DNA from 2 places in the Bradyrhizobium sp. BR 1433 genome. Region 1 is predicted to be linked to the other one. Evidence: riboswitches for the same ligand, from Rfam matches in the RefSeq annotation. Region 1 holds a riboswitch; the other holds the start of a gene.
The links. Region 1 has a riboswitch for glycine ahead of ACSKB9_RS08205 (D-amino acid dehydrogenase). Riboswitches for the same ligand answer to the same signal wherever they lie in the genome.
Positions count from the first base shown of each region.

Region 2: it holds a riboswitch for glycine, as region 1 does, so the genes downstream of both, gcvT (glycine cleavage system aminomethyltransferase GcvT) here and ACSKB9_RS08205 (D-amino acid dehydrogenase) in region 1, are expected to answer to the same signal.

Region 1 is NZ_JBPUGG010000001.1:1,617,551-1,620,951, reverse strand. It holds gene ACSKB9_RS08210 (ABC transporter permease) at 1-342, opposite strand, end outside; gene ACSKB9_RS08205 (D-amino acid dehydrogenase) at 503-1,861, opposite strand; glycine riboswitch at 1,927-2,041, opposite strand; glycine riboswitch at 2,045-2,151, opposite strand; gene ACSKB9_RS08200 (M20/M25/M40 family metallo-hydrolase) at 2,243-3,373, opposite strand.
Region 2 is NZ_JBPUGG010000001.1:1,781,739-1,785,139, forward strand. It holds gene alaS (alanine--tRNA ligase) at 1-1,076, opposite strand, end outside; glycine riboswitch at 1,278-1,366, shown strand; gene gcvT (glycine cleavage system aminomethyltransferase GcvT) at 1,508-2,653, shown strand; gene gcvH (glycine cleavage system protein GcvH) at 2,674-3,039, shown strand; gene gcvP (aminomethyl-transferring glycine dehydrogenase) at 3,063-3,401, shown strand, end outside.

The DNA.
Region 1 (3,401 bases):
CACCGCCACCAGGATCGAGAGGATGATGGTGGCCAGCGCGACCGAGATCGAGGGCTCGAGGCGCGGGACGATCATTTCGAGGATCGGCTTGTTCGAGATCAGGGAGACGCCGAGGTCGCCGTGCAGCAACTTGGCGATCCAGGTGTAGAACTGGATGTAGATCGGCTCGTTCAGACCAAGCGAGGTCCTGATACGTTCGAGCTGTTCGGGAGTCGCGTTGTCGCCGGCGAGGATGGCGGCCGGGTCGCCCGGCGTCAGCCGCAGCAACAGGAACACGAACAGAGCCACCACGCCCATCACGGGAATGGCGGCGAGGATGCGGCGAAGCAGATATCCGAGCAAATTTGATCCGTTGGGTTGTGGTCGATGAAGTCCCCAGCGGGACCGTTGCACACCAGACCGTAGCACAGATGGTAGCAGACTCACGGTAGAACTTGAGCAAGTCCCATGCCATCGGTGCTGCGGATTTTGCGGTGCAGCTAATCAGTCCTGTTGGCCGCGATTATTCCTCCGGTGAGGTTCGAAGCAGTCCACTGGAAGGTGGATTGATTTCAGCTTTGCGCGCGTTGGCAGGCACGTCGAGCCCGGCACCGAACGTCGGCGCCATCGGCGGCGTGTCGAGGTCGCGCCAATCGTCGATCGCCTGGGCCACCATCTGCGCCGTCGCCGCCGACAGCGTCCAGCCGAGATGACCGTGGCCCGTGTTGTAGAACACGCCCGGAATCCGTCCGGCGCGAACCACCGGCATCATGTTCGGCATCATCGGGCGCAAGCCCGCCCATGGCACGACTTTCGACGTATCGATCTCCGGGAAATGATGCCGCACCCAGTCCACCAGCGGTTGAATGCGATCGGCACGAATGTCGCGGTTGAAGCCGTTGAACTCGGCAGTGCCGGCGACGCGGAAGCGGTCGGCGCCGAGCCGGCTGGTGACGATCTTCGCAGCTTCATCGAGCAGGCTGACGGTTGGGGCCGCATTCCGGCTTTGCGGCGCATCGAGCTGCACCGTGATCGAATAGCCCTTCACCGGATAGACATTGACGCGGTCGTTGAGCAGGCTGGCGAAGTGGCGGCTCGCCACGCCGGCGCAAATCACGATCCCGTCCGCCTGCAACTGCTGTCGCGTCGCGACCGCAGCATCATGTGAAGCTGCTTCGTTCCAGCCGATGCGGAAGCCGTCATCGCCGCGCGCGATCGTGTCGACGTCGGCTTCATGGACAAAGCTCGCGCCACGGCGGATGCAGGCGTCGGCAAGCCCACGCGTGAACTTATGGATATCGCCGGTCGCGTCCGACGGCGTGAAGAAGCCGCCATAGCAGGCCGTCTGCAGCGCGGGTTCGATGACGCGGATCTCGTCCGGCGTCACCGGCCGGCGGTCGAGCCCGCCCTGCCGCAGCAGCGTGTTGACCTTGAGGCCGGCTTGGAAGCCGGCCCTGTCGTGATAGACGTGCAGGATGCCGCGGCGTTCGAGATCGAAGGCGATGTTCTCGCGCTCTGCGATCGAGAACAGATGCTTGCGCGCTTCGATGGCGAGCTTCGTGGTCTCGATGGTGTTGCCGCGATAGCGCGTGATGTGGCCTACGAACTCGCCGATCCAGGAATATTTGTGCCAGCTCGGCTTCGGGTTCATCAGCAGCGGCGCGTCGCTTCTCAGCATCCAGCGCAGCCCCTTGAGGATGGTCGCAGCGCTGTTCCACACCTCGGCGTTGCTGGCGGAGAGTTGTCCGCCATTGGCGAACGAGGTTTCCATCGCGGCGTAGCGATGCCTGTCGAGGACAGTCACCTTGTAGCCGCGTTCAAGCAGGGCATAGGCCGTCGTTACGCCGGTGATGCCGGCGCCGATGATCGCGATGTGTGGCATGATAGTTGTCAGGCTCCCGTGGGTTAGAGTCGCCGAACCACCGGTGAAACCGGCATCGGCGCCCCATCTGTCACGGTACCTGAGAGCTTGATCCGCATCGGGCCGGGGCCAGAAGCGAACTATCCCCTTCGGTGGACGTCATGGCCCTTGATGTGCGGCCATGTTCGTCTCTCTCCAGATCGTCCTGACGATACAGTCCTTTTGCCTGAGAGTTTCCGGGGCGGTTGCTCCGTCGGCGCCGAAGGCAACAACACGAATGTTGTCGCTTCGATCTCTCCCGCATCGTCGCGTTGGACGGCCGGACCGTAGGCGAAGCCTTAAAAATGGACAAGGCTAAATTTCGATCCGGCAGTGCCAACGTGTTGTGCAGTGCAATCGATGTCAGTCCAGCGTTGCCAGCAGCGCCGCCATCAGGCGGCCGCGTTCGGCGAGGCTGTCGACCTCGATGTGCTCGTTGAGCGTATGTGCATCGGCGCCGCGAACGCCGAGGCCGTCGAGCGTGGGGATGCCCATCGCGCCGGTGAAGTTGCCGTCCGAGCCGCCGCCGGCGCTGCCATGCGGCAGATCGAGACCCATCGCTGCCGCAAGGCCTTTTGCCTTTTCATAGAGCGCCATGGTGCCGGCATCGGGCTCCCACACCGGGCGAGTGACGCCGCGCGTCACCTTGAAGGTCACGTCGTTGGCGGTGCCCGACAGTGCCAGCATGCGCTCGACGCCGCGGTCGAGATCGGCCTGGCGCTTGGCCATGCTGAGCGCTTCGCCGGTGCAGGTCGTCGCGACGCAATTGACCCACTGGCCGCCATGCACGATGCCGACCGAGAAGGTGCAGTCCTCGGTGGTCATGCCGTCGATGGCGATGATCTGCCGCGCCATCTCGCGGATCGCGGAGCGGCCGGAAGACAGCGTCGCGCCGGCATGGCTGGGCTTGCCGGTGGCTTCCAGATTGAAGCGCGCGATCGCATAGCGGCCGGTGACGACGCCGTTGTTCGGACGGCCGGGCTCCGGCACCAGCACGTACTTGTTGCGCGCGGCTTCCGCCTCGATGATGTCGCGCGTCGACGGCGTGCCGACCTCTTCGTCGGGGGTGAACAGCACGGTGATCGGCAGCGGGGTCGTGAAGGAGGCGCGCGCCAATTGCCTGAGCGCCTCGATCGACAGGTAGTTGCCGCCCTTCATGTCGAAGATGCCCGGCCCGAAGCACTTGTTGCCTTCGCGCCGCCACGTCAGCTTCTCGATGGTGCCGACGGGGTGAACGGTGTCCAGATGGCCGGCGATCAGGATGCCGGGCTGGCCTGGTTTCGGATGGGGGAAACGGGCGCGGACGCAGCCCGCGAAGCCCTGGCGTCCGGCGATGCGCTCGATCGTCGCACCCATGATCGCCATCTCGCGGGCGGCGAGATCGAGCATGCGTTCGACCGCGGCGGCGTCCCAGGTCGGGCTTTCGCATTCCACCCAGCTGCGCAGGCCTTGCAGCATCGTTTCGGAATCAAAGGGGAGATTGGCGGGGTTCATCGTTGTTCTCTCTTGTTGTTCTGACGGC
Region 2 (3,401 bases), 160 kb from region 1:
AAGCGCGTCTCCTCCAGCCGCAGCGTCTCCTCGATCAGCTTCTCCGCACGGACCAGATCCGGATAGGCCTGGCCCATCTCGCGGACCAGCGCCCAGACCAGGCGATGCATCAGCGGCTCGCTCGCGCCCAAGAGCTGTGCATGGCGCATCGCGCGGCGCATGATCCGGCGCAGCACGTAGCCGCGGCCCTCGTTCGACGGCAGCACGCCGTCGGTGATCAGGAACGCGGACGAGCGCAGATGGTCCGCGATCACCCGATACGACCCGACGTTCTGCTCGTTCGGACCGTGCCCGAGGGTAGACGCGGCGGCATCGATCAGATTGCGGAACAGATCGGTCTCGAACACGCTCTCAACGCCCTGCAGGATGCAGGCCATGCGCTCGAGCCCCATGCCGGTGTCGATCGAGGGACGCGGCAGCGCTACGCGCTCCTCCTTCGTCACCTGCTCGTACTGCATGAACACCAGGTTCCAGAATTCGAGGAAGCGATCGCCATCCTCATCCGGGCTGCCCGGAGGGCCGCCCCAGATGTGCTCGCCGCGGTCGATGAAGATCTCGGAGCACGGTCCGCACGGGCCGGTGTCGCCCATCGCCCAGAAATTGTCCGAGGTCGGGATGCGGATGATGCGGTCGTCCGAGAAGCCCGCGATCTTCTTCCAGTAGCCGGCCGCCTCGTCGTCGGTGTGGTAGACGGTGACCAGCAGCTTGTCCTTCTTCAGCCCGAAATCCTTGGTGATCAGATTCCAGGCGAGCTCGATCGCGCGCTCCTTGAAGTAATCGCCGAACGAGAAGTTGCCGAGCATCTCGAAGAAGGTGAGATGGCGCGCGGTGTAGCCGACATTGTCGAGGTCGTTATGCTTGCCGCCGGCGCGCACGCACTTCTGCGACGTCGTGGCGCGCTGATAGCCGCGCTTCTCGACGCCGGTGAAGACGTTCTTGAACTGCACCATGCCGGCATTGGTGAACATCAAGGTCGGGTCGTTGCGCGGAACCAGCGGCGACGAGGCCACGATCTCGTGCCCGTTCTCCTTGAAGAAGTTCAGAAATGTCGACCTGATGTCGTTGACGCTGCTCATGTTCATCCAATCGGAAAAGGGGCCGGCCAGCCGCAAAAAGGCGTCATTTTCCGGCCGAACGCTTTTAGACATTGCCAGCTGCGGTGTCCAGAAACTGTGCAGGCGGATCATGGGCTTGCCGCGGCAGCACAAAGCCCATTGGATAGTTGCTGCAGCTGCGTTGACAGTCTTGGTGGCGCCGTGTTTTCTACCTACCTATACCTAGTCACGTCGGGAGAGACCGGCCTTATCGCCGGCGCCGAAGGAGCAACCGCCCCGGAAACTCTCAGGCAAAAGGACCGCGTGACGTCTGACATCTGGAAAGAGACGCTGGGGTTCGCCCCGATGCGTCCGCCGACGGGATAATACTCTCAGGCACAGCGACAGATGGGGCTTTCTGCAGGTTTCTCAAGGGGAAATAGGTCCCCGGCGGGAACCGCGAGGGCCCTGTGATGCTTGCGCGCGAAACCTCCCCGCTGAAACAGACCCCGCTGCACGCGCTGCATCTCGCGCGCGGCGCCAAGATGGTGCCGTTCGCCGGCTATGACATGCCGGTGCAATACGCGGCCGGCGTGCTGAAGGAGCACCTGCACACCCGCAAGGAAGCCGGCCTGTTCGATGTGTCGCACATGGGCCAGCTCGTGCTGAAGGCCAAATCCGGCAAGGTCGCGGATGCCGCGCTCGCGCTGGAAAAACTGGTGCCGCAGGACATCGTCGATATCGCACCGGGACGGCAGCGCTACGCGCAATTCACCAATAATGACGGTGGCCTGCTCGACGACCTGATGGTGGCGAATTTCGGCGATCACCTGTTCCTGGTGGTCAACGCCGCCTGCAAGGCCGAGGACGAGGCGCATCTGCGTGCGAATCTCTCCGACGCCTGCGAGATCGTCTCGCTGGCCGACCGCGCGCTGATCGCGCTGCAGGGCCCGAAAGCCGAATCGGTGCTGGCGAAACTTTGTGCAGATGTCGGTTCGATGAAATTCATGGACGCCGGTCCGCGCCGCGTCGGCGACGTCGACTGCTTCGTCTCGCGCTCCGGCTATACCGGCGAGGACGGCTTTGAGATTTCCGTGCCCGCAGACAAGGTGGAAGCCCTGGTCACCGCGCTGCTCGACAATCCCGACGTGTTGCCGATCGGGCTCGGCGCGCGCGACAGCCTGCGGCTCGAAGCCGGGCTGTGCCTCTATGGCCATGACATCGACACCACGACGACGCCGGTCGAAGGCGCGCTGGAATGGTCGGTGCAGAAGGTTCGCCGCAGCGGCGGCGCCCGCGCCGGCGGCTTCCCGGGCGCCGACAAGATTCTCGCGCAATTCGCAGATGGCGCCGCGCGCCGGCGGGTCGGCCTGAAGCCCGACGGCCGCGCACCGGTGCGCGAAGGCGCCGCACTGTTCGCCGATGCCGGCTCGACCGAGCAGATCGGCAAGGTGACCTCGGGCGGCTTCGGCCCGAGTCTCAGTGCGCCAGTTGCGATGGGCTACCTGCCCACCGCCCTTTCCGCCGTCGGCACCACCGTTTTCGCCGAAGTGCGCGGCCAGCGGCTGCCGCTGAAGGTCGCCGCTACGCCCTTCGTCCCCAATACCTACAAACGCTGAACGCCAAAGGATCGATCCCCATGACGACGCTGTACACGTCTGACCACGAATGGCTCCGCATCGAGGGCGACGTCGCCACGATCGGGATCACCGACTATGCGCAGTCGCAACTCGGCGACGTCGTGTTCGTCGAACTGCCCAAGGTCGGCCGCAGCCTGAAGAAGGCCGAGGCCGCCGCTGTCGTCGAATCCGTCAAGGCCGCTTCCGACGTTTACGCACCGATCAGCGGTGAGGTGGTCGAGGTCAACGACGCGCTCGCCGCCGAGCCCGCGCTGGTCAATTCGGATGCCGGGGGCAAGGCCTGGTTCTTCAAGCTGAAGATTGCCGACAAGGGCGAGCTCGGCGGCCTGATGGACGAGGCCGCCTACGCCGCGCACACCGCCTAAAGGATCACCCCGAGGATCACGTCATGAACGCGCCCTTCAAGCCGATCAACGAAGCCGCCACCGATTTCGTCCGCCGCCACATCGGACCGTCGCCGCGCGACGTCAACGCGATGCTGGAGACGGTCGGCGCCGCGAGCCTGCAGGCGCTGATGAATGAGACGCTGCCGGCGTCGATCCGCCAGAAGGCGCCGCTCGATCTCGGCCGGGCGCTGAGCGAGACCGAGGCGCTCGCGCATATGAGCGAGCTCGCCGCGCAGAACCAGGTGTTCACTTCGCTGATCGGCCAGGGCTATTCCGGCACCATCCTGCCCGCGGTGATCCAGCGCAACATTCTGGAGAACCCGGCCTGGTACACCGCCTAT